DNA from 4 places in the Kurthia sp. Dielmo genome. Region 1 is predicted to be linked to each of the others. Evidence: riboswitches for the same ligand, from Rfam matches in the RefSeq annotation. Region 1 holds a riboswitch; each other region holds the start of a gene.
The links. A riboswitch is a leader RNA that binds a small molecule or an ion and turns the genes downstream of it on or off. The one in region 1 is predicted to bind thiamine pyrophosphate.

Region 2: linked by a shared signal. The riboswitch ahead of thiW (energy coupling factor transporter S component ThiW) and the one ahead of KTHG_RS10520 (ABC transporter ATP-binding protein) in region 1 are both predicted to bind thiamine pyrophosphate.
Region 3: linked by a shared signal. The riboswitch ahead of thiT (energy-coupled thiamine transporter ThiT) and the one ahead of KTHG_RS10520 (ABC transporter ATP-binding protein) in region 1 are both predicted to bind thiamine pyrophosphate.
Region 4: linked by a shared signal. The riboswitch ahead of thiC (phosphomethylpyrimidine synthase ThiC) and the one ahead of KTHG_RS10520 (ABC transporter ATP-binding protein) in region 1 are both predicted to bind thiamine pyrophosphate.

Annotation. Positions count from the first base shown of each region.
Region 1 is NZ_HE578958.1:375,078-384,043, reverse strand. It holds partial or broken gene KTHG_RS10545 (FAD-dependent oxidoreductase) at 1-373, opposite strand, end outside; gene KTHG_RS10540 (aspartate ammonia-lyase) at 689-2,125, shown strand; gene KTHG_RS21845 (GNAT family N-acetyltransferase) at 2,304-2,636, opposite strand; partial or broken gene KTHG_RS10530 (ABC transporter substrate-binding protein) at 2,815-3,818, opposite strand; gene KTHG_RS10525 (ABC transporter permease) at 3,818-4,558, opposite strand; gene KTHG_RS10520 (ABC transporter ATP-binding protein) at 4,555-5,229, opposite strand; TPP riboswitch at 5,295-5,386, opposite strand; TPP riboswitch at 5,435-5,542, opposite strand; gene KTHG_RS10515 (sensor histidine kinase) at 5,823-7,223, opposite strand; gene KTHG_RS10510 (response regulator transcription factor) at 7,216-7,908, opposite strand; gene KTHG_RS10505 (hypothetical protein) at 8,033-8,215, opposite strand; gene KTHG_RS10500 (hypothetical protein) at 8,358-8,966, opposite strand, start outside.
Region 2 is NZ_HE578957.1:260,559-269,524, reverse strand. It holds gene cydD (thiol reductant ABC exporter subunit CydD) at 1-1,540, shown strand, start outside; gene cydC (thiol reductant ABC exporter subunit CydC) at 1,524-3,233, shown strand; TPP riboswitch at 3,254-3,362, shown strand; gene thiW (energy coupling factor transporter S component ThiW) at 3,421-3,900, shown strand; gene KTHG_RS06220 (MFS transporter) at 4,024-5,457, shown strand; gene KTHG_RS06215 (GNAT family N-acetyltransferase) at 5,487-6,023, shown strand; gene KTHG_RS21105 (hypothetical protein) at 6,025-6,201, shown strand; gene cdd (cytidine deaminase) at 6,241-6,678, opposite strand; gene KTHG_RS06205 (Maf family protein) at 6,754-7,359, shown strand; gene KTHG_RS06200 (type IA DNA topoisomerase) at 7,356-8,966, shown strand, end outside.
Region 3 is NZ_HE578965.1:39,079-48,044, forward strand. It holds gene KTHG_RS19440 (methyl-accepting chemotaxis protein) at 1-1,521, shown strand, start outside; gene KTHG_RS19445 (Fur-regulated basic protein FbpA) at 1,773-1,937, shown strand; partial or broken gene KTHG_RS19450 (DEAD/DEAH box helicase) at 2,091-3,203, shown strand; gene KTHG_RS19455 (aminopeptidase) at 3,557-4,786, shown strand; gene KTHG_RS21990 (hypothetical protein) at 4,942-5,055, opposite strand; TPP riboswitch at 5,255-5,359, shown strand; gene thiT (energy-coupled thiamine transporter ThiT) at 5,459-6,013, shown strand; gene map (type I methionyl aminopeptidase) at 6,109-6,861, shown strand; gene KTHG_RS19470 (tryptophan-rich sensory protein) at 6,913-7,647, opposite strand; gene KTHG_RS19475 (polyphosphate kinase 2 family protein) at 7,807-8,583, shown strand; gene KTHG_RS19480 (GNAT family N-acetyltransferase) at 8,618-8,966, shown strand, end outside.
Region 4 is NZ_HE578959.1:173,049-177,760, forward strand. It holds gene KTHG_RS12065 (hypothetical protein) at 686-1,240, opposite strand; partial or broken gene bluB (5,6-dimethylbenzimidazole synthase) at 1,465-2,104, opposite strand; TPP riboswitch at 2,263-2,377, shown strand; gene thiC (phosphomethylpyrimidine synthase ThiC) at 2,525-4,309, shown strand.

The DNA of each region.
Region 1 (8,966 bases):
GTTCAGCCCAGCCGACTACAGGGAAAAAGCGTACACCTTTTTCCTTTAAATACGTATATTTTTTATGTGTCGCAAATTCAACATAGGCATGTGCCCATTGAATTGCCCAACTATCCTCATCTTCAACACGATCAAATCCTGCTGTATGGCGCCAGTCCTTCCAAGCAAGCTCAAAGCTATCTTTTACGCCTAGACGTTTTTGCTCAGGTGAATCAACTAAAAATACGCCACCAAAGGACCAAAAAGCTTGGCCTCCTAAAGATTGTTCGCCTTCTTGATCCAATAATAAAACTGTTTTTCCTCGATTGATCAATTCAGTTGCTGTCACTAAACCTGCAAGACCTGCACCAATAATAATGACATCGTATTTCATGTTGTAGCCCCCTTTTCGTATTAAATTCGCTTTTTTACGTAGAAATTCCTTTATATATCTTGAAAAAAGATTAATACTATGCCAGAATGAGATAAGTTACGAAAATGTGAATTTTTTAAAGCGAATTAGTTGATAACGCTTCCAAAAAACGTTAGCGTAATGGTGAGAGAAAAATGCATCCTAAGTACTGTAATAGCTTTTACATAAACAACACGGTTTTTAACAACTAAACGCGTTACACTTAGTATGTGACAATGATAACTACTATGACAAAGAGAGGTGACAGTCAGCGAGTTACTCGCTTGACACACTACTATGGATACACGTAAAGAACATGACTTTTTAGGCGAATTAGAAATTCCAAACACAGCTTACTATGGCGTACAAACAATGCGCGCAAAAGCAAACTTCCCAATTACAGGGTATACGATTCACCCTGAATTAATTCGTGCAATGGCTATCGTGAAAAAATCAGCTGCCCAAGCAAATGCAGCAACACATCAATTAAAACCATCTACTGCAGACGTAATGATTGAAGCATGTGATGAAATTATTAACGGGCAGTGGCACGAACAATTTGTTGTGGATCCAATCCAAGGCGGTGCCGGTACTTCAATTAATATGAACACAAATGAAGTCATCGCTAACCGTGCTCTTGAAATTTTAGGTTATGATAAAGGTCGCTTCGACATCATTAGCCCAAACAACCATGTAAATATGGCACAATCAACAAATGACGCATTCCCTACAGCAATTCACATTGCAGCACATTCAATGATTCAAAAATTAGGCAAAACAATGAAAAAAATGAAAGATACATTTGTCGCAAAATCACTAGAATTTGATGATATTGTCAAAATGGGTCGTACACACTTACAAGACGCTGTGCCAATTCGTTTAGGCCAAGAATTTGAAGCCTATGCAGCAGTTGTTGGTCGTGATATTACACGTATTAAAAAAGCACAAGAAAGCTTATTAACAGTCAATCTTGGTGCAACGGCAATCGGTACAGGCTTAAATGCTGATTTAGAATACCGTGAGCTTGCGATTAACTTCCTACGCAAAAATACAGGCTATCCATATGCATTAGCGCAAAACTTAATCGATGGTACACAAAACACCGATGTTTACACAGAAGTATCATCTGTATTAAAAGTGTGTATGCTAAACATGTCAAAAATCTCAAATGATATTCGTATGATGGCTTCTGGCCCAACTGCTGGTCTAGGTGAATTAATTTTACCTGCACGCCAACCAGGATCTTCAATTATGCCAGGGAAAGTAAACCCTGTAATGCTTGAAGTAATGAACCAAGTAGCATTCCAAGTAGCAGGAAATGATTTAACGATTTCAATGGCTTCTGAAGCGGGTCAATTTGAATTAAACGTGATGGAACCTGTACTTGTTTATAACCTACTACAATCACTACAAATTATGGACAATGTATTTGAAGTATTTACAGAATACTGCCTAAAAGATATCAAAGCAAACAAAGAACGTTTACTTGCTTATGTTGAAAACAGCATTGGTATTATTACAGCTGTATCACCATATATCGGTTACGAATCGTCTTCTCGTATCGCACGTGAAGCACTTGCAACAGGTAAATCTGTACGTGAGCTATGTGTTGAATACGGTCACTTCACACCGGAAGAAATCGACAAAATCCTTAGCCCATACGGTTTAACAACACCTGGGATATCTGGTGACCTTGCGAAATATCGCGCAACACATCAAGAAGGCTTAAAATAAATGCAACTTAAAATACCTCATTCGTCATTTTAGACGAATGAGGTATTTTTTTATTCGTATTCATACACCATTACCTGCCATTCATCGCGCAACATACTGTAAATAAGTGAATCACGCCACCCACCATTTATACGTAGATGGTCGCGAATTCGTCCCTCTGATTGAAAACCGGCCTTTTCTAGACGCTAAAAGAAGCAATATTTTTAGGGTCACAAGTAGCAAAAATTCGATGCATACCTAGCTGTTCAAAGCCGAATGCTAGTAGCACATTTGCCATTTCAGTCGCAAAGCCTTGTCCCCAATAAGCGGGATGCAATACATAGCCGATTTCTGCGCATTCATTGTACCAGTCTGTAATCCATAGCTCCCCCGCGCCGATAAGTTGGCCGTCATATTCTACTGCTAAACAATACCATACCCGTTTATGCTCTGCTGCATCCGCTACTACTTCTGCAACAAATTGCGTCGTTTCTTCGAGTGAATTTGGTCCCCATGGCTGATCATGTGACACTTCCTCTCATGACGCGTACTGATGAATTGCTACTGTATCATGAAACGTGATTTCACGTAACCAGAGTCGCGTTGTCGATAGTTGCATAGGCTTTCACCTCTTTTTTTACTACTTCATACCCTTTTGCAATCAAAAAAAGACGGAATCCTTTATTCCGGCTTTTTTCGAAAATAAATGATTATTTCATTAACTCCACAAACAAATCATTTGGCTGCGGTTTTGTCGTAATCATATGCTGTTTACTCATCCATTCAATTTGTTTTTGCCAGGCATTTGCATCATCAGATAAGAACTTGCTGCCCTTTCGTTCCATCGTCGCCATCAGTATTTGTAAGCTTTTCTTTTCTACTTTAGATGATAACGGGAAATTTGCTTCATCTTGTTTTGCCATTAAGATTTCTAGCGCTTGTTGTGGATGCTTCTTCATGTAAGCATATCCTTTCTCAGAGGCACGTAGAAACGCCTTTAGTAGTTCAGGATTTTCTTCAATTGTCTTGTCGCCTGATACAAATAACAGTTCATAATAATTTGGCACCCCATAATCCGCGGGGTTAAACGTACGTGTCGGAAACCCCTTCTCTTCCATTACGGGCACTTCATGATTAATCAGCGCGCCACTAAGCGCATCCACTTTATTAGTAATCAGGGCTGGTACGAGGTCAAACCCCACATCTTGCATTGTCACTTTCTTTGGGTCCCCACCATCGGCTTTTACCATCGATTGTACATACGCTTCACTTAAGTCACTTCCCGCATAGCCAATTGTTTTTCCTTCTAAATCTTTAGGTGATTGAATCGTTTTTCTTTATCAAGAACAATAATATGGTTTAACGGCTCGCGTACAATGGGGCCAATTGACTTTACCGGAATTCCTTCATTTGCACGCGCTCGCACGATATCTTGCTGATAATAAATTCCTACCGTTGCTTTACCAGCAGCAGTCAAGGTAAGTGGATCCGTCACGTTTTGAGGATATTGAATATTTAAATGAATTCCCTCTTCCTTAAAATAGCCTTTTTCCTCCGCAGCATAAATAAAGCTATGAACTGCATTAGGATACCAATCCAGTACGAGTGTTACCTCTTGTAGTCCATCAGCCGTTGTTTTTTTATCACTGCTTCCACATGCACTTAATACTGTCATACAAATGCAGCATACATATACTAGCAACATTTTTTTCATTATTCTTTCCTCCAACCCATATATTTTTTCTCCACACCCGCAAGAATGGCCGCAAAAATAACCGCCATTAGCGATAACACAACAATAGGGGCGAATACACCTGCACCATCCATTTGTGTCATCATACGTTTACTAAAATAGCCAAGACCTGCTTGCGCTCCAAGCCACTCACCGATTGCCGCTCCGATTACAGTTAAAGGCACCGCAATTTTAAGACCTGTAAAGAATGATGGTAAGGCAGCCGGGACCTTTAATTTCCAAAACTGTTGCCAACGACTTGCTCCAAATGTTTGTAGAAGCTCAAACTGTCCTTTTTTCACACTGCGTAAACCCTCAAAAGTATTCATTGTAATGGGAAAAAAAGCAATTAAGACCGTCACAAGTACTTTACTCCAAATACTATAACCAAACCACAGCACAAAAATGGGGGCAAGGGCAGTCGTTGGAATCGTTTGTGAGATGACAAGAAGTGGATAAAAAGCCCGCTCGAACCACGTACTGGCATCCATTACTAATGCAAGGACCACACCTAATACAAGGGAAATCAGCAACCCGATTCCAATGATCGTTAATGTCGCCGGCAAATGAATCGTTAACAGTGGTTCACGAAGTAACCATATTTTCTTAAGAATTTGAAGTGGGGACGGCAAAATATACGGCGATGCAAGAACACGTGCAATTACTTCCCAACTAATGAGCAGTAGCGCCATTAACAAGAAAGGCGGTACTATTTTTTTCATCGCATCGCACCACCAATTTTTTCATAGATATACGCTTTTGATACTGTCGAGTCCATACATTCAAATGCGGTAAGTGGTTTTTTTGTCGCTACAAAAATACGATCTGATAAAAATAATGCCTCCTCAATATCATGTGTAATAAAAATAACCGTTTTCTGTTCTAAGTGGACAATGTCCTTTAACCATTTCTGTAAATCATTACGGGTAAGAGCATCCAGTGCGCTGAATGGTTCATCTAATAATAATACGTCGGCTCCTGTTAAAAGAGCTCGTATCAAGCTTACGCGTTGTTGCATACCACCTGATAATTCGTATGGCTTCTTATCTTCATAGCCAGCTAATCCAAAGCGTATAAAAAGCTGCTGCGCTTGCTTACGTGCTTTCGCCTTTTTCACGCCTTGACATTCTAACGGTAAAATCGCATTATCAAGTGCTGTTCGCCAGGGCATAAGCTGATGGTGCTGTGGCATATAACCTATTTTTCCATGTTTTTTTATCCTCCCTTGCTGTGGATTTTCAAGTCCTAGCAACAAACGAAATACGGTGCTCTTACCGCAACCACTTGCCCCAACGATACTAACAAATTCACCCGCTTCTACGTGCAGGTTTAAGCCATTTAAAATTACTTTCTGACCATACGAAAAATGCACATGCTCCATCCTAACAACCATTCTTTGCTCCTCCTTTATCACAACAAAAAAAGCCATCTCCCGCAGGAAGTGGCTCTACATGCATCGCTAAATAGAACCCACTTCCTTGCGTCAGCATTACCTAATACAAGTCATAAGGGTCTCATCTCAGCTTTTTATAGCACCCCTAGTGGTCAAAAATTAAAAAACGTCCCATGCCTAGATTACCGGCATGGGACGTGATCATATGAATCAATCAACGCTTTCCTACGCTAGTACAAACTAGATCAGGTTCAAGGATTAATTCATTACGTGAATTTCTCGGCTGACAACATCAGCACTCCTAGCATCTTTTTGTATGTGATTAAAAAGCAGTATAGCACGATAATGAATAATTGACAACGTTCTCCCTACACCCCTTCAAACGATTTAAGTGCTAGAAAAGTCGTTTGTATAATTTTATATTTCAATAAAAAGCTTTTATCACTTTCTTTAGCTGTTCTTTCTGATAAAAAACTTAAAAAGAAAATATTTATTTTAAACAAAAAAACACGCACCTATTCCTGACGTAGGTGCGTGTTTTTCTATCCATGGCATCCGGGGGTGGAGTCACATGAGTTTATATTATTATCATACTAGCTATTTGTGGAAAAAGTATGAATGGGAAATGACAATCTAAAGGTAGTACCGATATTTTCCTTACTTTCGACTGTAATAGCGCCATCTAATGCTTCCGTTAACGCTTTAACAATCGCTAGGCCAAGGCCTGTGCCACCCTTATCGCGAACACGTGATTTTTCAACCCGGTGGAAGCGGTCAAAAATAAAGGGAATATCCTCTGCTGGAATACCAACACCTGTATCAGTTATTTCAATAATTAGTGTAGATTTTTGCTCAAATGCACGCAGTGTAATCGTTCCCTGCGGCGTATAGTTAACCGCGTTTTGCAGTAAATTAATAATGATTTGCTCAAAGCGCATACCGTCTGTTTCTATGTCTTGAAGCGGCCCTTGAATCGCAACCTCTAAGGCTAGATTTTTTTGATGTGCCTTTAAACGAACTTTGTCTGCGGCATCTTCTAGTAATTCTTCAATATCAACTGCTTGTTTATAAAATGTCATCATGCCTTCTTCCATTTTTGATAGGTCAAAAACATCTTGAATTAATTTAGATAAACGCACAGATTCCTGATCAATAATATGCGCATATTTTTTTAACTCTTCCTCAGAGCGATACTGTCCATTTTCAATAAGTTGTGCATAGCCTTGTAAGTACGATACGGGCGTCCGTAGCTCATGTGAAATATTCGCCAGTAGTTCACTTCGGTTTTTTCGGTAGTTATTTAACTCCACACTTAAATCATTAATGGACTCACCGAGAATGCCAAGCTCATCCTTACTCGTAACCGTGACCTTCGTATCCTGCCCTTTGGCAATTTTACGCGTAGCCTCGGTCATATCAACAAGTGGACGCGATAATTTCCACGACACTAAAATCGTATACACAAGCGCTAATAAAATCGCCATTAAAATACCGCGTAGCGTCCAATAACGAATCTGGCTCATCGTTTCATACCAGCTTGTGACATTTGACATGACTAGGACCCCACCATTATATTCGCCATCTTTTAGTAAAGGTTTTCCTACATAATGAAAGCGCGCGCCAGTAGCATTTTCGGTACGGCTTCCTGTATAAGATTTTTGTCCGGCTTCAAGCGGTTTTCGCCACTGCGAGTCAATGGTATCTTGCTCAAAAAACTCATAAGCCGAGCGGGATAAAATTTTGCCGTTTTTATCGAATACGATAATGGCATCGTCACTTAAGCTGAGCATTAAATTAATGCGTTCCGGCTCTAGCTTATCCTCTTTTTCAAGTTGCATAACAGCTCGTGTCGCCGCTTTCTCAACAGAGGCATCTACATAATCGGTATAAACATTCGCAAAAATACGATCAATTAGCACGGCGAGCGGCACTAAAATAATAAAGAAGAGTGCCATAATAAGTGCGCCCCATTTAAAACCGACACGATTAAACATGCGCATCTTCTGGCATATCAAATTGATAGCCAAGACCCCAAACCGTTTTAATTAGCTTTGTGCGCGCACCGATTTTTTTCATTTTATAACGTACATTTTTTACATGCGAATCAATTGCGCGTCCGTCTCGCTCATGTTCCTCATCCCATAATAAATGCAGCAAATCATCACGCGTAAATACTTGATTCGGTGCTAAAGCAAGCTGCTTCAACAATTCAAACTCTTTTACTGTAAAGTCAATTTTTTGACCATCGACCTGTACACTGAAGGACTGAATATCCATTTTAAATGAGCCATATTGGATAATCGATTCATCCTTCTCCTCCTGCATGGTCGCACGGCGGATTAATGCATGAATACGCGCCTTCAATTCTGCAAAATCAAATGGCTTCACTAAATAATCATCTGCACCAAGCTCGAGGCCACGTACGCGGTCCTCTACCTCTGTGCGAGCTGTTAGCATTAAAATCGGTGTCTGCCCCATACGACGTACTTCTGCACATAACGTAAAGCCGTCTACATACGGCAGCATAATATCTAATAAAATTGCATCAAATGTTTCTAAATTAATTTTCTCAAGCGCTTCTGCCCCGTCCTTAGCGATTGTGACATCATACTCTGGGCTTAAATGCAGCGTTAATAGTTCCTGCATTAATACTTCATCTTCTGCAATTAGTAATCGCATGTTAATCACTCCTTCTCACAAGTATAACGTAATTCTTTTCATTATTTTATTTTCTTCTATAAGAAAAAGCCAAAATCACAACGATTTTGGCTTTCATTAAAGAGAATCCTCACGTTTCCATTCTCTACGATTGTGATGATTTTTTCCATTTTGGTTTGATAAAGGTAGTCCACGCGACCAACAACACCATCAGCATGAACCAGACGCCCCAAATCCAAACATTTTCAAAAATAGCAGTTAAATAAACGGCTACAAAGGTCACAATGGCCATAACAAACATTCCGATTAACATTTGTTTCGTAGACATCTTTATCTCTCCATTCATACATTATTACTACTATTATAAATAGCAAGCTGTACAAAAGCAGCGGTTCATTTAAAATGAATTAAAAAAAGCGTGGTGCTGTCACAAACTCTTTGTAACGGCTCCACACTTTATCCATAAGTTATTAATTTTCTACAACATTGTATGTGTAATCATTTTGCTCAAGCATTTTCTTCCAATCAGCGCGTGATGTTTCCGTAAAGTTATCAAGTTCTGTTACTTGACCATCTACTTTAAATTGAATGGTTTCAAGCTTAGGGAAATTCGCAAATAATGAGGTAATGATTTCTACATAGTTTTCATTTGTATAAACAAAATTATTTTCTAACATTCCTTGACCATTAAAATCAAGAATGATTTTTTTCTCATCTTTTGATACAGCGTAATTATTGAAGTATGTCGTATAATAGCGATCATATAAGGTCATTAAGATTTTTTTCGTTTGAGAACCTTCTGCAGCATATGAATAATCTACACGTGTTGTAATAAATTGTTCATCGTTCATATCGTAAATAACGATTGAATCATCTGTTGCATCTTCGTTTAAGCTTAATGGTTTTGTTAAATCGGCTTTCACTGTTTCTGTAGCTGTTTCACCACTGACAGTTTCGACTTCCTCTTCTTCCGTTGTTGCTGTTTCTTTCGTTTCTTCTTTAGTAGTCTTTTCCTCTTCTGAAGATGTATCCGCTACAGCTTCTTTCTCTGATGCACTACTATCCTTGCTATCGGATGT
Region 2 (8,966 bases), on a different contig from region 1:
GTTATTTGCGGCGTGTTTTATTGGCAAACAAGTCATTGTTGCCTTACGTGAACGCTTTATTACGGCCTATGCGAAAAAAATCGGTCACCATTTACGCGACGATTTATTGCATCATATTTTTGATGTAGGATCGCAGCGTACTGCAACCGGACAAACGGTGACATTAGCCGTTGAAGGGATTCGCAATGTTGAAACGTATATTAAGCTCTTTTTACCGAAGCTGATGAATATGCTGATAATCCCGACCATGATTGTCGTGTTCGTTTGGACAGAAAATGTGCGCTCTGCGATTATATTGGTTGTCGTCGTACCGATCCTCATTTTCTTCTTGGCGCTTGTAGGTCTTGCAGCAAAGGCAAAAGCTGATCGCCAGTATGAGTCCTACGAACAGTTATCAAACCACTTCGTAGATTCCTTACGCGGCATTATGACATTACGTGTATTAGGACTTAGTAAACGTTATGACCGTAATATTGAACGGGTTAGTGAACAATACCGCAAAGCAACTATGAGCACATTACGTTTGGCCTTTTTATCAACATTTGCCCTCGAGTTTTTTACGAGTTTATCCGTTGCCATTGTTGCATTGTTTTTAGGGCTTGGTTTAATTAATGGCACAATCGTGTTATTACCGGCATTAACTGTTCTCATTGTGGCACCGGACTATTTTTCACCAATTCGCGAGTTTGGTAGTGATTATCATGCAACACTTGATGGGAAAAATGCTTTTAAGACAATTCAACAAGCACTAGAGGAGCACCGACAATCGCTTGACCATACGCCGGTAGCACAGTGGGATGAGAAAAGCCAATTAATGCCCGATGGCGTGCGTGTTAAAGATCGTGTAATACCAAAAGCGTGGCATGTAACGGCACAAGGCTATGAGAAAATTGGCATTATTGGTGCCTCAGGTGCCGGGAAATCAACGTTATTATCATTACTTGGAGGGTTTTTAAATACGACAGGCGGCCGTATTACGGTTAATGGTCAAGTATTACCATCGTTATACAATGCAGATTGGCAACGCCAATTGTATTATATTCCACAACACCCTTATATTTTTCACGATACATTACGCAATAACATTGCCTTTTATACACCACATGCGAGTGAGGAGGCGATTATAGCGGCTTGTGATCGTGCGGGATTACGTGAAGTAATTGAGGCATTGCCCCATGGTTTAGATGAATGGATTGGGGAATCTGGAAGAATATTGAGTGGAGGACAAGAACAACGAATTGCGCTAGCACGTGCTTTTCTGGAAGACCGCCGCATATTATTATTCGATGAACCGACCGCGCATCTAGATATCGAAACGGAAGCGGAATTAAAGGAGCGCATATTACCGTTATTTGACGAGCGTCTTGTCTTTTTTGCAACGCATCGCTTGCATTGGATGCACAATATGGACCGGATTATTGTCATTGATGATGGTGAAATTGTCGAAGTTGGCACCCATGAACAACTTATGAAACAACAAGGTCACTATGCTGCACTTATTGCCGCACAAGGAGGAAAATGTCATGAACGATTGGATTAAGCCTTATGTAAAAGCGCATAAAGGCCTGCTTATATTGACGATTCTTTTCGGCGTGGGTGCACTCATTGCTGCATGTGCACTCTTGTTTACATCGGGATATTTAATTTCAAAGTCGTCATTACGACCTGAAAATATCTTGCTTGTCTACGTGCCAATTGTCTTAGTACGTGCATTTGGGATTTCACGTCCCGTACTTAATTATTTACAACAGCTTGCAAGCCATTCCTTTGTATTAGCCGTGTTATCAAAAATGCGCGTGCGATTATTTCAACGATTAGAGACGCAGGCGCTCGTTTTAAAAGAACGTTACGCAATCGGCGATTTATTAGGGTTACTGGCCGATGACTTAGAGCATTTGCAAAACTTTTATTTAAAAACAATTTTCCCAGCGCTATTTGCACTTATATTGTATGGCATCGCGATTATCGCATTGGGTGTATTTAGCATTCCATATGCTTTGTTGTTAGCTTTGCTATTTGGCATCCTTGTATTTGTATTGCCATATGTAGCATTAAAACGCAATCGACAACATATGCTTGATATGAAAATAGTGCGGGCGGAACTTTATAATGACTTAACAGATGCTGTAATGGGTGCAACAGACTGGAAATTAAGTGGTCGTGCAGATCAAATGATTGCCGGGAAACAACAAATTGCTGCGCGTTATGACCGACTAGAAGCAAAAATTGAAGCATCGAGTCGTCGACGTTCGATTGTTTTTCAAGTAGTCGCTGCTGCGTCAGTGATTCTATTAGTTATGTTTGGAAGCGACATGGCGCAAACTGCTGTTTTTCATCCAATGTGGATTGCGGCCTTTGTACTTGTTGCGTTACCGCTACTTGAAGCGTTTATGCCAATTAGCGATGCAATTAGCCATTTCCCAAGTTATGACACGTCATTTGCACGTCTTATGGAAGTCGAGGGACGAAGCGAAGACGCACAGCCATGCACTACATTACCTACTGGGCCTTATACTGTTGATATATCAAATGTCGCTTTTCAATATGATAATAGGACCGTACTCCGGGATGTATCAATGACATGGCACCCACGTCAAAAAGTCGCGATTTTAGGGAAAACAGGTACCGGTAAAAGTACGCTTGGTAAGTTATTACTGGGGGCGTATAAGCCGACTGCTGGTACGGTAACGATTAACGGCGTGCATATGCATACGCTACGTCATGACACATCACAGCTTATCGCGGTCTTAGAACAAAAGCCGTATTTATTTGATACGACGATTATGAATAATATTCGACTTGGAAATGTTTCGGCAAGTGATGCGGAGGTTATTGAGGCGGCGAAAAAAGTTCAGTTGCATGAGATGATTGAGACATTACCACATGGCTATGACACGCGTGTCGAAGAACTTGGCACACGCTTTTCTGGTGGGGAACGTCAGCGTATCGCGCTTGCTCGTATTTTATTACAGCAAACGCCCATTGTATTATTAGATGAGCCAACTGTTGGTTTAGACCCCGTAACTGAGCAGGAATTGATTCATACGATATTTGAGGTTCTTAGCAATAAAACAGTCGTATGGATTACGCATCATTTAGCAGCAATGGCTCATATGGATACCATTTATATGCTTGAAAATGGTCGAGTACGTGTAAAAGGTTCACATGAACAGTTGTTAGCAGATGACGCAAGATACCGAAAATTATACGACTTAGACTATCCATTTGACTAATTTTATGATACAGTAGCGGGGACGATTGCTAGGAGTGTCAGTGTGACTGACTGAGAGAGCGCTACAGCCGCTTAATCCTTGAAACCTGATCTAGTTCATACTAGCGGAGGGAAGCAACTTACAAAGATAATAAGGGCCTGGCTCTTTTTCTTTTGGCAATCGCATCAGAAAGAGAGGGGCTTTTTATATGAAAAAAATGACGTTATTAGCGATGTATATCGCGATTTGTGTTATCGGCTCAAGTGTTGTGAGTATCCCGATTGGTGTGGCAAAAGTGGCGCCCATTCAGCATATGATGACCATTATTTGCACGGTAACACTAGGGCCGATTCCGGCAATTATACAGGCTATATTGGCATCACTTATTCGACTGATGATGGGGACGGGGACTTTATTAGCCATTCCAGGAAGCGTTATAGGGGCAGTGCTTGCAGGTATGCTCTATAGGATAACGAAAAGACGCATAGCCGCAATCAGTGGGGAAATAATTGGCACGGGCATCATCGCATCCCTTGTTGCGGTACCTTATAGTATGTTCTTTATGCATGCACCCGCGGTATCTGCGTTATTTTTCATGCCGTCCTTTTTATTGTCGACGGTGACAGGCGCCATGCTAGCGCTCGCGATACTAAAAGCTGTCCCAACACGCTATTTAGCGATTCAGTAGTGTAAAAGCCGACGTATGAACGACGTCGGCTTTTTTTATTGCCAAATACAGGCACAATAGAAGCCAATAGCGATAAGGATGCGGTATACTTTTTAGTAATGACTAATGGAAGAAGGGAATACTGTGCACTCAAAAGCTGTGCGATTTTTACGAACGATGGGCATTTTAGACGGCCTATCGCTATTAATTTTATTAGGTGTCGCGATGCCACTAAAATATGTGTGGGATTTGCCACTAGCGGTAACGATTATGGGCAGTTTGCATGGCGCCATTTTTATGTTGTATCTCGCGTCGATTGCGTGGGCGCAGTTACGTATGCAATGGCCCATTGTTTATTCCATTGTAGCGGTCCTTGTCGCCTTTATCCCATTTGGGAACTTTTTATTCGATCGATACATAAAGCGGGCTGAAGCACGTTATCGACCGCAACCATTTAAACAAATTTGGTTATTGTATGGTGCGATTTTCTTTACGTTTCTCGATTTATTCGCACAGCTTCCCGTCATGAGTACCTTTGCACTATCATTAGGCGCTTCGACGATGATAGCCGGACTTGTCGTTGGGATGTATTCTTTTACGAATATGTTTGGGAATATGGCGTCGGGTATTTTAACTGATCGTGTGGGAGCGAAGCGTATTGCAATAATTGGACTGATGCTTACGGTGCTATCATTATGTGCATATATGGTTATTGATTCACCGACCACCTTGCTCGTACTACGTGCCTGTCATGGCTTTGTGGCAGGGCTTATTACACCGGCCGCCTTTACGCTTGTCGCCAATCAAACAGCCCAGCAAACACAGGGCAGTCAGTCGGCATTAACCGGCGCCTTTGTCGGCATCGCGGCGATTTTAGGTCCTGCTTATAGCGGCATTGTGGCAACGCGTACCTCCGTACCATTTGTGCTGATAACGGTCGCAATAATTGGTGCCGTTGTCGTTGTGGCATTAATATTTTTACAGCTAACGGTGAAAAAGAAATCGCAGACGACGCAACAAAGCTTTAGCTGGAATGCACGCGCCATACGTGCCTTTATGGCCGCCTTTTTGCTGATGATGTCACAAGGGGCGCTGGCGTATTTATTACCAATTCGTATCGAATTATTAGGCTATGAATCGCGGTTAAGTGGCACACTAATGAGTATGTTTGGCATTGTAGCGGTCTTATTATTTGTACTGCCAACACGTTATGTATTTGATAAATGGTCTGCTAAATGGCTCATGGTGTTAGGGATTGCCTTTATTGGAATCAGTCAGTTTTTTATTAGTATCACAACGTCGCAAGCGCTGCTTTATGCGATACTTGCCCTGTATGGTATTGGCTTTGCGCTATTATTCCCCGCAATGAATCGCATGCTTATTGAAGGAACGACCGAACAAACAAGAGGGCGTGCGTATGGGTATTTTTATGCGTTCTTCTCGCTCGGTACGGTCGTTGGCTCATCGGGGCTGGCGTTATTACCTTTGTCACTTACTGGTCAATTTTATGTCATTGCAGGGGTGTTGCTAATCGCAAGTTGTCTCTTAAGCGTTACGAGGGACCGCGACATGCTATAATAAGCGCATAGTTAAAGGGGGCATTTAGAATGGAATGGCAATTAGATGCGCACATGACGTTACAACAATTAAGTGATGCGCATGCAGAGGCGATGTTTGCGGCAGTAGATGGACACCGTAGCTACTTACGCGAATGGCTTCCGTGGGTAGATGGCACGAAAACGATTTTAGATACGCGTCAATTTATCGCCTTCACCGAAAAGCAATTTGCGGTATCAGGCATTTTAAATATGGCGATTTTATATAAGGGACAGTTTGCAGGGACCGTTGGCACACATGCGCTCGATCGTGAAAATCGTTCGACATCGATTGGCTACTGGCTTGCGGAAGACTTTCAAGGGCATGGTCTTATGACGCGCAGTGTCGCAAGACTTGTCGACTATTTATTTGATGCCGTAAAGCTTCATCGTGTTGAAATTCGTGCAGCCGTCGAAAATCGTGCAAGTCGTGCCATTCCCGAGCGCCTTGGCTTTACACAGGAGGGTATCGCGCGTGAGTCGGAATGGCTGTATGACCATTTTGTCGACCATGCGGTGTATGCACTATTGGAAGGGGAACGTTCGTAATATGAAGATTCCATGGCAATTTGTATTATTTTTTGCATTAGCGTGGCTCGTTGTCATGCTAATTGTTAGCTATCTCGTCGTTGGGCGTGTCGTGTTTGGTCCAACGATTGTCGGCCTCGTTATTTTTGTCGGTGGTTGGTATTTACTTTTAAAATGGTATGCAAAGAGAAAAAAATAGCATGAAAAAAGGAGGCGCAGTATTGCGGCTCCTTTTTGCTTACATGTCTAATTCCGTAAACGCAAACGGTAATAATTCTTTTAACGCAAGCTCTTTAATATCCCCCGCGCGATTTGTTAAATAAACCGGCATATTCGGTGTGAAAAATTCAGCCATGACTTGGCGACAAATGCTACATGGTGGTAAGAAATCATCCGTGTCACCGGCAACGGCAATCGCTACAAAATCGCCTTTTTTATAACCCTGTGTTAGCGCCGTGAAAATCGCCGTACGCTCTGCACAGTTTGTGGCACCAAAAGACACATTTTCAACATTGACGCCCGTAATGACCGAGCCATCTGTTAAAAGTAACGCAGCTCCTACCGGAAAATTTGAGTATGGGCTATACGAGTTTTTTAAGACGCCGCGCGCCTCGTTCATTAACTGTTCTTTATTCATAAAAAGTACCCCTTTGTTATGTAGTGTATAGATAAACATACTTGATTGCTCTGCCTTTTGTAAAGCAGTAGTGAATGTTAAAATGAAATTACTAGATAGAATGCGAGGGATTTTATGAATTTTCAAACGACAGCATCATTTATTTTAGCATCACAGTCACCGCGCCGTCGTGAGTTATTTGCACAGCTCCATATACCATTTGACGTGGAATCAGCCGATGTTGAGGAGACAAGCGTGGCATTTCAGACAGCGTCGCAATATGTGCAAGACGTCGCGTTATTAAAGGCACAGGCCGTCGCGGCTAAACATCCAGATGCCGTTGTCATTGGCTCGGATACGATTGTTGTCTATCGTGACCAGCTTTTACATAAACCAAAAACGACAAATGAAGCGGTACAGCATTTGCAAAAACTACGCGGTAAAACACATGAGGTCCTAACGGCAGTTGCGATTGTCACCGCACAGAATACCTATAGTTTTGTCGAAACGACATCAGTGACATTCCGTATGGTTTCGGATGCTTTTATTGAGGCATATGTCGCAACAGGAGATCCATTTGATAAGGCAGGTGGCTACGGCATTCAAACGGATGGCGTCTTTTTTGTCGAAAAAATTGACGGCGATTACTTAACGGTTGTAGGCCTTCCACTTAGTCGCTTAACCGACGAATTACTACAGCATAACCTACTACAACTCGAAACACAGGAGGTGCAGGCATGAGCATTGTCATATTAGCTGAAAAACCATCGCAGGCAAAGGCGTATGCAGAAGCCTTTCCTGTCGCGAAAAAAACAAAACATTTTATTGAGCTTGCGCCAAACGAGGTCTTTCCATCAGGGGCTGTCATTACATGGGGCATCGGTCATTTAGTGGAGCTAAAGGCACCGGCTGAGTATGATAGTGCTTGGAAGCGCTGGAAGTTAGATGTGCTGCCGATGATTCCTTCAAAATATGAATTTAAAGTAGCAAAAGGCAAGTGGGAGCAATTCCAGGAAGTGAAAAAATTGCTCAAAGCAGCAGACGTCTTAATTAATGCCTGTGACGTGGACCGCGAAGGCTCGAATATTTTTTATTCGATTTTGCGTCAGGCCGGCGTGCGCAATAAGCCGATTCAGCGTTTATGGATTAATTCACTAGAGGCCGACGAAATTCGTGCGGGCTTTCGTCAGCTTCAAGACAATGCGAAGGATTTACGGATGTTTAAAGAGGCCGAAACACGCCAAATTAGCGACTGGCTTGTTGGCATGAATGCGAGTCGTCTCTATACGGTGCTGTTAAAGCAGCAGGGGCTAAATGAGGTCATGTCGATTGGACGCGTGCAATCGCCAACGGTCTTTATGATTTATGAGCGTCAATGTGAAATTGAAAACTTTAAGCCGAAGAAATTTTATGAGCTAATGGGAAAATTCAATGCGGCACAAGGGGAATATAGTGGCAAGGCGAAGGTGAAAAAGGAGACGTATGAAGAAGCACTAGCGATTTTAACGCAGGCCGGCATTGCGGAGAATACGCCATTACCGGGTACGATTCAAAAAGTGACGAAAAAGATGAAGCGCAATCTACCACCAAAGCTGCATTCATTGTCAACGCTTCAACAAAAGGCCAATCGTCTATGGAAATTTAGCCCGAAAATGGTGCTTGAAACAGTACAGAAATTGTATGAGAAAAAGCTCGTATCGTATCCACGTTCGGATTGCCAGTTCATTACACCAGCAGAGTTTGCGTATTTAAAAGAAGCATTACCTGCCTTTCAGGACATTATGAAGGCGAATTTTGAACCCGCTAGTCTTGCGCCGTCGAAGCGCTATGTCGATGCCTCAAAAGTAGAGGAGCACTATGCCATCATTCCGACGAAAACGGTACCGACTGTAGCGAAGCTCGCGAAATTAAGTGACCCTGAAAAACGATTATATGTTGAAATTATGCGCACGACATTGGCGATGTTCCACCGAGATTATATGTATGAGGAAACGACGATTGAAACAAATGTACAGGGTATTGTCTTTTATTCGGTCGGCAAAGTCGAAAAAGACCGCGGCTTTCAGGAGCTATGGCCGCAGAAGAAAGATGATAAGGAGCCGCCGAAGCTACCGATTGTCGAGCAGGGCGAGGAAGTTGCCGCACTTATTCATGTCCATGAGGGTGAAACGAAGCCACCGAAACCATTTACCGAGGGCCAGCTCATTCAAATGATGAAAACATGCGGGAAGCTTGTCGATGATGAGACAGAGAGCGATATTTTAAAAGAGGTAGAGGGCATTGGGACCGAGGCGACGCGTGCGGGCATTATTGAAACGATAAAACGCCATGAGTATATTCAAGTGACG
Region 3 (8,966 bases), on a different contig from region 1:
GAAGAGCATTCTACTGTCGATCATTTGAAAAAAGTGTTCGATGCACATTTCCGTAGTCTCTTCGAGGAAGATTTAACATTAGACTATGTTTTCAAGCGTCGAAAAATTGCGTATACACATGCGCGCATTGGAGTATTACCGAACTGGATGATTTCAGCGTACACATTAATGAATCAACTAATTATTCCATTAATTACGGATAAATATAGCCGAAATCGTAAAAAGATGCTAGATGTTTTACTTGCGTACGATAGCTTAGTGACGATTGACCAACAAATCATTGTTGAGACATATATTGAAATTCAAGCAGGTTCGATTGTAAATGGTTTAGGAAATATTATTAAATATAATACGCAGCTTGACCAAATTAAAAACCTAATCCAGTTCCAAGATACGCAGCAGCAAGCAGTACTTGCGGCAAATGCTTCGATGGACCAGCTCGAGTCATCGATTGATGAAGTATCCATGTCCGTTGTTGATGTCGCAAAAGATACGCAAACATCACTGCAAAAATTAAACGCTGATATTTCAACGCTTGAAAACATTACGTCTTCGCTACAGACGACGGACCGAGAGCAGGTGAAGGTGCAAGAGCATGTTGGGGAGCTAGTAGAACGCGTAGAATCCGTTAATGAATTAATGCGCTTTATTCAGGGTATTGCGGAGCAAACAAATTTATTAGCATTGAATGCCTCGATTGAAGCGGCACGTGCAGGTGAAGCAGGGAAAGGCTTTGCGGTTGTAGCAGAAGAGGTGCGTAAGCTTGCTGACAATACAAAGCAATCCATTCAGCAAATTCAAGGCGATATTAATCATTTATTATTAATTACGACAAATATTAATGATTTAACGAAAAAATCGGCTCATGATTTACATGAAACAGTAAATGATACATCGAGCATTACAAAAGCACTTGTTGAATTAAATACAACGCTGCAGCAGCAAGGTTCAAGCTTTGAAACGATTGCATCGACAACACAGCAACAAGCACAGGCGGCACAGACGATTACAGCAAGCAATCGCGATATTGCGCGTAGCACCGAAGAAAGTAAAGAAATTGTCAATCAAACAGGGGATGCCATTTATAAGCTAAGTAAGATGATTGACACATATCGTGTTGATACGATTTCGAAAAACTTTATTATTAGCCAGGAAGATATTATTGAGCTTGCGATTACAGATCATTTATTATGGAGATGGCGTATTTATAACTTGTTGCTTGGTTTTGAGACAATGAAGGAATCTGAAATTCAATCAACGCGTGAAACACGTCTTGGCGATTGGTATTACGGTCAAGGACGAGACATCTTAGGTGATCATGCGGCATTTAAGGCGCTTGAGAAACCATTTACACGTGTGCATGAGGTGGCGAAGCTTGCGGTGCGCGCTTATTATAGTGGCGATAAATTAAAAGCAGAGAGCTATTTAAAAGAAGTAGAACAAAATTCTACTGAAGTTATTGAGAACTTAAATATTTTACGTAATGAAATTGTATCGCGTAAAAAGCCATTTGAGAGATAACTAAAAATATTATAGATAAATGCGTAACTATAAAAGATGAGCATGGATAGCATGCCCATCTTTTGTATTGTTTTTCCAATAAAAGCATTCTAAAATAGAGTTGGGCATGGAACTTAAACAATAGGTAATCGTCCTATTTTCTGACGAGTGCGATAAAAGATTTTAAATAAAACAGGCGTTTTGTGGTTAATTTATTTGGAAAATGGGAATAAAAATAACAGGAACATTAACTGTTTTAAGGGGAAATTATAATGAAAAAAACATTACAAGATCAAGAATGTAATAAAAATCACTTAGTCGATCATTTATTAGATTTAGGTATTTTTAAAATTAATGGTAAACAATTATATCAAGCTACATTACAAGAATTAATTCAAGCGTATCAGCAGTATACGATGAAGCCCGTTCATGCATAATATAACGGTTTAATAAAAAGCAGGAAGTGTGAAACAATCGCGCTTCCTGCTTTTTTGTTGAAATGCTTAAAAGAGAAAGCAGTATATCAAAACCTTATTCTTTTGTATAATAGAAAGATATGTAGAAAGTACGAACATAGAAGGAGACAAAGTATGTCAGTAATTAATTTATTAAATGAAGATTTACAATCAAAGTGGAAGTTTAATGTGGCGACGCCGATTCAGGATCAAATGATTCCGGCAATGTTAAATGGGGATGATGTAGTAGCAGAATCACCAACAGGAACAGGGAAAACATTAGCGTATTTATTACCGATTTTAGAGCGTGTGGATGGTACGAAAAAAAATACACAAGCATTAATCGTTGCTCCGTCACAAGAGCTTTGTATGCAAATTACCGAAGTAGCACGTCAATGGATTGCCGGCACAGATATTACTGTTGTCCCATTGATTGGTGGCGCAAATACACAACGTCAAATTGAAAAATTAAAGAAAAAACCGACGATTGCGATTGGGACACCAGGTCGCTTAAATGAATTAGTGCGTGCGAAAAAATTAAAATTACACGAACTACATCACATCGTTCTTGATGAAGGGGACCAATTATTAGGCCGTGAATCACGTGTTATCGTAAAACAGTTTATTGATGGGGCCAATCATGACCGTCAAGTAGTTGTTGTCTCTGCAACAATTACCGATGAAATTAAATTAGTAGCAGAGCAATTAATGAAAACGCCAAAACGCTTCAAAGTAAGCTTAGAAGACATGCCAGACCAAGGTATTGTGACGCATTCATTTATTAAAATGCAAGAACGTGAAAAAACAGATATGCTGCGCCGTCTATCAAACCAAGAAGGCCTACGTGCGATAGCTTTTGTTAATAATTTAGATCAATTATTAATGAAAGAAACGAAGTTACATTACCGCCAAGCACCAATCGTGACACTTCATGCAGATATGAAAAAAGAAGAGCGCAAAAGAGCACTTGATGCATTCCGTAAAGGGGAGGCACGCGTGCTAATCGCGACAGATGTTGCAGCGCGTGGATTAGATGTAGAAGGCTTAACGCATGTTATTCATGTGGATGTACCGGTTTCACAAGAGCAATACACACACCGTTCAGGTCGTACAGGTCGTGCAGGAAAAAGCGGTGAAGTGCTAACATTATTAGTAGGTCCTTCTGAAAAACAATATAAACAAATCACCCGTTCATTAGATGAAAAACCGACTGAAAAGATTTGGGATAAAGGCGGTCTCGTAAAAGGGAAAGGTTTTTATTCAGCTGGTCCTGCGAAAAAAGGCAGAAACTCTGACAATTCTAAAAAGAAAGACTATAATAAGCAGTATGATAACCGTTCAGAACGTAAATATGACGATAAACCGTACAAAAAACGTTATGACGGTGACACTACTCGTAAGGACGAAGGCAAACGCCCATTCAAAAAGTATGATGAAAATTCATATAAAAAAAATGATGAAGGTAAACGCTCATATAAAAAGAACGGCGAAGAAAATCGCTCATTCAAAAAGTATGATAACGAAGGTACTCGTAGCGGCTCATACAAAAAGAATGATGGCAGCAAACGTCCATATAAAAAACGCTAAGGGGTCGATTAATGATGACATTCGAAGAAAAATTAGCTCAATTTGCTGAGCTTGCTGTAAAAGTAGGGACAAACATTCAGCAAGGTCAAACGCTTTTAATTAACACAACCGTGGATACAATCGAGTTTACTCGTTTAGTTGTGAAAGAAGCATATAAAGCTGGCGCAGCACGCGTAACCGTGAACTACTCAGATGATGTAGTCGCACGACAATTATTTGAAAATGCATCAGTAGAAGAGTTTGAAAAATTCCCTCGTTGGATTACAGAGCAACGTGATGAGTTGATTGAACGTGGTGGCGCACTTCTTTGGATTGATGCAGCAGATCCAGACTTAATGGCTGGCATCCCTGTTGAAAAAATTTCAGCAAACCAAAAAGCGTCAGGTAAAGCATTAGAAAACTATCGTGATGCTGTAATGAATGATAAAATCGCATGGTCAATCATTGCGATTCCGTCGAAAAAATGGGCAGCGAAAGTATTCCCTGAATTACCTGAAGAAGAACAAGTTCCTGCAATGTGGGAAGCAATCTTCAAAACGGTACGTATCGGTGAAGGTAGCGCCGTTGAAAACTGGCAAGCTCACTTGAAAAACTTACATGTGCGCGGTGATTTAATGAATGAAAAGCATTTTGCTAAATTACATTACACAGCGCCAGGTACGGATTTAATTGTTGGCTTACCAGACAAACACATTTGGGCAACTGGCTCTAGTAAAACACCACAAGGCACTGAATTCGTGGCAAATATGCCAACAGAGGAAGTCTTTACATTGCCATCTAAATACGATGTAAACGGCTATGTGTCATCAACAAAACCACTTGTCTATCAAGGGAATATTATCGACAACTTCAAATTAACTTTTGAAAATGGCGTGATTGTGAAAGCAGAGGCACAGCAAGGTGAGGAATTATTAAATGAGTTGATTAAAGCGGATGAAGGCTCTAAATACATTGGTGAAATCGCACTTGTACCACATGAATCACCAATTTCAGCATCTGGCTTACTTTATTACAACACATTATTTGATGAAAATGCATCCAATCATATCGCAATTGGTGCAGCATATCCAACTTGTTATGAGGGCGGTAGCGAGCTATCTGAAGAGGAAATGGATAAAGCAGGCATCAATGTTTCAATTACACATGAAGACTTTATGGTCGGTAGTGCGGAAATGGACATCGATGGCATCCATGCAGACGGGACAGTAGAAGCTGTATTCCGTAAAGGTGCTTGGGCATTTTAATAAAAAGAAAATAGACTTTGACATACATCTAAAAATAACCGCTCCTATGAGCATAAGAAAAACCGGAACCGCGCTATGGCGCAGTTCCGGTTTTTCGTTGTGAACGCTAAAAAAGAAACATGACGTGTTTTATCCCAGTCTCTTTTTAAATGTCCTTAACGGCGATTTGTAGATTGTGACGCTTTTTTATTATTTAATACTTTTTTCACGATTGGATAAACGACAGGTGCTAATTTAACAGCTGTGCTAATTACTTTTTTTAAGTTCATTATGCATAACCTCACTTTTTAGTAGTTAGTATAGTATTACCGTTGTTGAATTTCTTTAAACGTACAGTGCTTTAATTGCTTGTACAATATTGTGAATAAACGGTTCATCTTATTTACGGAAGCGCGTGTGAAAAGTTTCAAAAAGGTTGAAAGCTTGAGCATTTTTCCGTACAATAGGATTGTTCAATAAACGAGATGTAACAACCACAAGGGGAGCTATTAAAATAGCTGAGAGTGAAGTGCGACTTCTAACCCTTAGAACCTGTAAGTTAATGCTTGCGAAGGAATGTGGATAGACAGCTGACGCTATGCGATGTCAGGGATCTTTCCCTGGCATCGCTTTTTTCATATCTATCTAATCCCACTGGTTTGATTTGTACATCAACATTGGAGGTTGAAGGGATTGAACAGTAAAAATTTATTAATGATGGTCGAAATCGCCATTTTTGCGGCCATCGGTCTTATTTTAGATAAGCTGACATTTAGCTTATGGCCACAGGGCGGCTCGATTAGTCTTGTGATGGTGCCAATCGTCATTATGGCGTTTCGCTGGGGCACAGTGGCAGGGCTTGTGACGGGCTTATTAATCGGTACGATGAATGCGATGTTTGGCGGCTTTATTTTAACACCGCTACAAGGCTTTATTGATTACTTCTTTGCGTTTACTGTAGTAGGACTTGCAGGGCTTTTACGTCCACTTGTTATACGTGCACAAACAGCGAGTGAGAAAGCTTTGTACATTACAATTGGGACGATTATCGGCGGTTTAATTCGCTATGTAGCTCATGCAATAGCTGGCTATGTATTCTTCTCTGAATATGCGGGTGACCAAAATCCACTAATTTATACGATTGTCTATAATGGTTCGTACATGGTGCCAGCCATTATTTTAACAGCAGCGATTGTTAGTCTACTCATGACAAAGGCACCGAAACTATTGGAGCCTAAAAAACGATAAAGAAACGAAGGAACTGAATTAATTCAGTTCCTTTTTCGTCATGAAAAAAGTGTGATATAGTAGAAGAAGATTCAATATAAAGGAGATCTTGAACGATGATTGTGAAAACGCAAGAAGAATTTGATGCGTTAATGAAAGCAGGCCGTGCAATGGCTGAAATTCGTGACGCCCTTAAAAATGCGACAAAACCTGGTGTGACAACAAAAGAATTAGATGAATTAGCTGGTAAATTATTCGAAGAAAAAGGTGCTGTATCAGGCCCTAAAGCAGAATATGACTTCCCAGGTTATACATGTATTAGTGTAAATGAATGTGTTGCCCATGGTATTCCGGACAACCGTAAACTACAAGAAGGCGATATGATTAACATTGATGTATCAGGCCATGTAGACGGTTTCTATGCAGATACAGGTGTATCATTTGTTGTAGGCGATGTTGAAAAACCAGAACTTCAAATCCTTTGCGATGTGGCTCAAAGCTCATTTGACCGCGCAATGGGAAAAATTAAACCAGGTGCGCGCTTGAACCAAATCGGTAAAGCTGTAGAACGTGAAGCACATGATAAAGGTTTAAAAGTAATCATGAACTTAACAGGCCATGGTGTAGGTCATTCATTACATGAAGAACCTCAATACGTTTTAAACTACTATGATGCATGGGATGCAACAATGATGAAAGAAGGCATGGTTTTCGCTGTAGAACCATTCATCTCTCAAGCTGCTGAAAACATCGTAGAGGGCACAGATGGCTGGGCATTCTTAACACCAGATAAATCATTTGTTGCACAATTAGAACATACAGTTATCGTAACGAAAAATGGTCCTGTATTAACAACAAAAATCGATTAATTTCAATAAAAAAAGACTGTAGCGGAAGCGTTTCTTCTGTTACAGTCTTTTTTAATTTGCGTTAGATGGCAAACGTTTGCGTATGAAAATGATCCCAACAATCAAGACGCCGCTTAAAAATAATGCAGCTGTTGTGACAAGCAATTCATTGAAATTATTAGCAATGGCTACGCCAATTAAAAACCAAATGAATACAGCGGGAAAGGCGGCGTCATAAAGATGGAAGCGGATTGCGAGTGCAAGTGCGGCTGCACACGTTAACAATACAACAGCCCATAGCTGACGACTAAGGCCAAAATCAATGAGGTTATTCGAAATAAACAGGAAGCCGATAGTTAAAAAAGTGAGGAATGCTATAGCAGCAAATGCAATTGAAATTGGCAGGCGTCCATTCATTTTATTCTCTGTTAACGGGTAGGTTAAATACAGTATGAATAAGCAGATAGAGATCACAGCTAGTGCCGCAAGTGCAAGAATAAATTGCTCATAGTGCCATAAATTAATCCAAACGATAAATACAATCGAGCTTATCGCAAATAAAATGGCTTGCGTGAGTGTTAGTGCAGAAGCTGTATGGCGCTTTTGCCATTGCGCAAAAACCCAATAAGCGAGCAATAACAAAGCGCCTGGGAATAGCCAATAAACGTATAGAGCTGGAAACATTAATATTTTATAACTGTAGGCCAGTTCAAGTGCCGTATGATTGTTGAGTGGTAGTGCATAAGCAGATAAGCTGGCGATAAATAAAGCGATGAACGCCAACAGAACAATTAAAAATCTGCCCAATGATAACCCCTCCTAAAAATAAAGATATACGTATTAGTATACCTCATGAATCGCGTGCAACAATTTTCATTTCTGTGAACATTCTTCGAACATACGCATATATTGCGCTTTAGCACTACATAGCTGTAAAATATATGTAATCTTTTACTAAAAGGAGCGATGAAGTTGGTACAAAAAATTGACAAGCTAGATTTATCGAAAAAGTTGAGTGACCAAATTTCGTATAAAAAGGAATTAAAGAAGCTACAATATGAAATGTTGAACATTCAACAGTTTTTATTTAAGCATGATATTGGCTTAATTTTAGGCTTTGAAGGAATGGATGCAGCTGGTAAAGGTGGCGCCATCAAACGACTAACAGAGCGTCTTGACCCACGTGGTTATATCGTACATCCGATTGCTGCACCAACACCAGAGGAATTGAAATACAATCATTTACAACGCTTTTGGAATCGACTACCTGCAAGAGGTCAAATCGGTATTTTTGACCGCACATGGTATGGTCGTGTGCTCGTTGAACGTATTGAGGGCTTTGCGAAGAAAAAAGAATGGAAACGTGCCTACGAAGAATTAAATCAGTTTGAAAAAGTGCTAACAGATGATAATTATATTGTGTTAAAATTTTGGGTGCAGATTTCAGAGGAAGAGCAACTTCAACGTTTTAAAGACCGTAAAGAAGATCCGTATAAGCAATGGAAATTAACAGATGAGGATTGGCGCAATCGTGAAAAATGGCCTTTATACGTAGAAGCTGCTGATGAAATGTTTGAAAAAACGGATAAAAAGAATGCACCGTGGGTATTAGTAGAGGGTAATGATAAAAAATACGCGCGTATTGAAGTGTTGAAACAAGTTATTAAACATGTCACAGCAGAATGTGAAAAACGTGGTCTCACAATCACAGACCCTGCAGAGGCAGTTTCAAAAGAAGTTTAACCTGACACGCCGTAGATAAAGAGAAGGTGTAACGATGGTCGTTTTAAACGGAGAACAATGTTTTTTACGGACGTTACAAGAAGAGGATGTTCGTCAGATGACGGAACTTGTACGCCGCAATAAAGTGTATTGGTCTATTTATGAGCCGAGGCATCCTTCGGAGTATTACACGGAGAAAATTCAATTGCGTAAAATTCAAGAATCCATTCGTCAAATGCAGATGCGTAGAGAATTTAGTTTTGGTATTTTTTTACGCGGTTCGCAGGAGCTCATTGGTCATATTTCGATTTATGCTATTAAACGCTTGCCTTTCTCGAGTGCGTTTGTTGGGTATTCATTGGATGAGGCCCAGACGGGAAAAGGGATTGCGACAGAGGCACTGG
Region 4 (4,712 bases), on a different contig from region 1:
AAGCACGGTTCGAATTAGAAGCGATGTTTGATCGCTAAATGTGACGATCTACTAAGTTTGGGTTGAGTCATTTACACAAAATTATTGACGGTGCCAAAAGTAAAGGTTAAATATATTGGTAAGAATAAAACAATAACAAAAACATTATCAAAAAAACAAAAAACGGCTATTAAGGATACTGTAATGTTAAATCTTTATGAGACTCAGCATATTTCTGATTAATGCGAATAGTGATTTCTTCTATTTCGCCACTCAATAACGAGCAGTATTACCACTGCAATTTTTGAAACTAAAACAGATCAAAGTTAAATTCGATAGATATCCGAAATAGAATAGCTTAAATAATTTACCCCCCGTATTAATTTATGGGGGGTAAATTACTATTTTAACTTCTTCAATAGACTAAAGACCGCCTCAACAATCTCATCAAATCGTCTATCGAACAACACATAATAAACAGCAGTCTTCACACCGCGAATTTTGAATCCAGCACCGACTAAAGCGTCTTGCAGGTGTTTCGCTTTGTCACTCGTGATTGCATTTTTTAATAATTGGCTGCAAATAACTTTGTATCATGCTCGCGGCAACGGTCCACTGAAAGTATAATTTTCTATGCTCCGTGGCTGAAATGGGAACCGCAAAAACCCGTAGTATAAAACTACGGGAGAAGGTGAACTATTGTTTTTTAAAAGTCTATACTTATAATACTTTTATATTTTTGAGCAGAAAACGTGATGTTGGTTTTCTTGATTTTCCAAGTTGCGTAGCGTTCAATGAAATTAATCTCTTCATCATTGTAAGTCATTTGCTTACCTTTTTTTCCTAAATCAGTATTCATTTTTTTATACATTGTTGTATAACGCTTTTTCGGATTATCTTTTTTTTCATCCATAACATTAAAATAATAATTTATATTAGTTAAAGTTCTTTTCTTATTGTTGTTAAAGTAAAAGTGAATCACAGTCTTAGATTGATTATAGAATTTCCCTGGGATGTAGTAAGCTACACTATTGTAACCAGTATCCTGGGTATCTTTCCATCCCTTTTTCTTTGCCATTTTTTCAATTTGTGCTCGTGTTTCTCCACCTTTTAATCCCCATAGCAACGTTTTTTTAGCCGCTGCAGCTGTTTCAACTTTAGTACTTTCTTTTGCGTTTGCATCATTCGCTACTGTTGTTGCTCCGATTGTCGAAAATACTAAACTAGATGCAATTAGTGCACTTGTCCACTTTTTCATCATAAAAACCTACTCTCTATAAGTGATTTTAAACCTTATTAACTATAATATGGTAATTTTGTTATGTAAAGAGAAATAAAACTAAAACTAGTAATAGGGGTAGCGTCAGGAAAATGCGGATTTACAACGATAAGCAAATTACAACATAAAAAAACGGTTCCTAAACGTTGTGCGGAATCGTTTTTTTATTTCGTTTGTTAAACTAAAGAGCACTTTAATAAGATTTTTTAATTTTCCCCCCATTTATTTTGGAAAATAAGGTTGTCTAAAGAACGCCTTTTTTCCCAATCAGCTAATTCTAGAATGGGTTTTTCTGGATAATCATCCGTGTAACCAATAGAAATAAGAGCAATAGGCTCAATATGTGGTGGTATTTCTAAAATGTCTCTAATATCATTCTTTTTATAAAAACTTACCCAGCCCATTGCAAGCCCTTCAGCACTAGCTACTAACCACATATTTTGAATGGCACAAGCAGTTGATAAAGCATCCGTTTCAGGAATTGAATTTCGTCCTAATATGCGAACCTCCTCTTGTTGGATCACAAGTTACACATATAGTTAAAGGAGATTCTTTTAGACCTTCAACTTTTAAACTAAGGAATTTCGTTTCTTTTTCTCCTTCATAATGAATAGCCAATGCTCTTCTTTCCTTATCCGCTGCCCATGCTAACTTTTCTTTAATTTCATTTGAAGAAACTAAAATAAAATTCCATGGTTGCATAAACCCTACTGAGGGTGCATGATGAGCAGCATTTAGTATTTTATGTATTGTATTTTCTGGGATAGGAGTTGACAAAAAACTTCGGATGTCTCTTCTATGATAAATAACTTTATATATTGCTTCTTTTTCTTCCTTAGTAAACATATTTTCCCTCTCTCGTTAAAAATTAAAATGTTATTGTTTATTCATATATTAACAATAAAACCTGTTGCTGTCCGTCTTTTAATTAAATGGTTTTTTATATTTTTTTATTGCTCCTTTTATTTTACTTAAAACTCATGTATACTAAAACCAAATTGAATAGAAATAACTAGGGGAGTCCAATAAGTTGGGCTGAGAGAGAAACACGTTAAAGTTTCTTGACCCTTTGGACCTGATCTAGATCATACTAGCGTGGGGAAGTTAGAAAAAATAATCATGTAATCATGTATTGAATAAACTTCTACATACAAAGCCGGTCCATCCTTTTTGGATTCGGCTTTTTTATTTAATTCATTTCTTTAATTCCTCTTTTATTGTTCTAGATCTCGTCCTTTAATTTTAAAAAGGGGAGAGATTTACTCTATGTCAACAACTTCATTAAACGAAAAAAGCATTTCCATCATGTCTAGTTTTTCAGGTAGTAAAAAAGTTTATGTTGAAGGCTCAAGACCCGATATCAAGGTACCAATGCGTGAAATTGAACTAAGTCCTACAACGGGCGCCTTTGGTGAAGAAGAAAATCCACCAGTTCGTGTCTATGATACAAGCGGACCTTATACGGATACTAATTATTCAGTTGATATTACAAAAGGTCTTCCTCCTCTTCGAAGCACATGGATTCATGAACGAGGAGATGTTGAGGAACATGAAGGAAGAGAAGTTAAGGCTGAAGACAATGGATATAAGGATGAGAATGACCCTCGTGCTAATCATAATATGTTCCCGGGTTTAAAGCGTAAACCCTTACGTGCAAAAAAAGGTGGAAATGTCACACAGCTTCATTATGCAAGGAAGGGCATCATCACTCCTGAGATGGAATTTATCGCATTAAGGGAAAATATGAAACCTGAATTTGTGCGTGAAGAAGTTGCAAGAGGTCGAGCAATTATCCCTTCTAATATCAATCATCCAGAGGCAGAGCCTATGATCATAGGACGTAATTTCCATGTTAAAATCAACGCAAATATTGGGAATTCTGCTGTTTCATCCTCCATCGAAGAAGAGGTCGAAAAAATGACATGGGCCACACGTTGGGGTGCTGATAATATTATGGACCTATCAACAGGTAAAAACATTCATACAACAAGGGAATGGATAATTCGCAATTCTGCTGTTCCTGTAGGAACCGTTCCTATCTACCAAGCACTTGAAAAAGTAAATGGTGTTGCCGAAGAACTCACATGGGAGGTTTACCGTGATACTTTGATTGAGCAAGCCGAGCAAGGCGTGGATTACTTCACCATTCATGCTGGTGTTCTTTTGCGATATGTTCCGTTAACAGCAAAACGTTTAACAGGTATTGTATCCCGGGGTGGATCTATTATGGCACAATGGTGTCTTCACCACCACAAAGAAAGCTTTTTATATACTCATTTTGAAGAAATCTGTGAGATTATGAAAACTTATGATGTTTCATTCTCTTTAGGAGATGGTCTACGTCCTGGTTCAATTGCTGATGCTAATGATGAAGCACAATTTGCAGAATTAGAAACTCTTGGAGAACTAACAAAAATTGCTTGGGAGCATGATGTACAGGTAATGGTTGAAGGTCCAGGTCACGTACCTATGCACCTTATTAAAGAAAACATGGACAAACAACTTGAGGTTTGTAAGGAAGCGCCTTTCTATACTCTAGGGCCACTTACAACTGACATAGCTCCTGGGTATGATCATATTACATCTGCGATTGGTGCAGCCATGATTGGTTGGTATGGTACGGCTATGCTATGTTATGTTACACCAAAAGAACATTTAGGTTTACCAAACCGAGATGATGTTCGTGAAGGTGTTATAACTTATAAAATAGCTGCACATGCTGCTGATTTAGCCAAAGGGCATCCAGGCGCACACAAAAGAGATGATGCCTTATCAAAAGCTCGTTTCGAATTCCGTTGGAGAGATCAGTTTAATTTATCATTGGATCCTGAACGCGCTTTAGAATATCATGATGAGACGTTACCTGCAGAAGGTGCAAAAACAGCACATTTCTGCTCAATGTGTGGACCGAAATTTTGTAGCATGAGGATCTCTCAAGATATTCGTAATTACGCGAAAGAAAACAAGCTTGATACAAAAGAAGCAATAGAAAAAGGAATGAAGGAAAAAGCTGAAGAGTTTAAGGAATCTGGTGGTAAATTATATCAATAATTCTTGTAGTTAGGAGGTTTACGTTGAAGTTCCAAATAATTGAAGAGGAGATCAATCAATTAAAAACTCACCTTGCTTTTTTGGAAAAACGCTTAAAAGAGATTTAACAAAATTGTGATCATCATTTTAAAGGAAATCAATATTATGAAACATGTATCAAGTGTAATAAAGTAAATGTTTTATACTATTAGCAGTGGAAAGCTAAAAAATGCTAAAAGAAACCTTGCCCTAATACCTATCTCTTTAAAAGGGGCAAGGTTTCTTTATCTTCAATTACTTAAATAAAAGAACATTTCTATAGATATTTTTTTGAGAGCGTAAAATATTTTGTGTAAATGAAAAAAACCATAAAAAAAGAAGAGCCAATTCTTGGTAGAATAAAGTTACTACAACCAATTCTAAA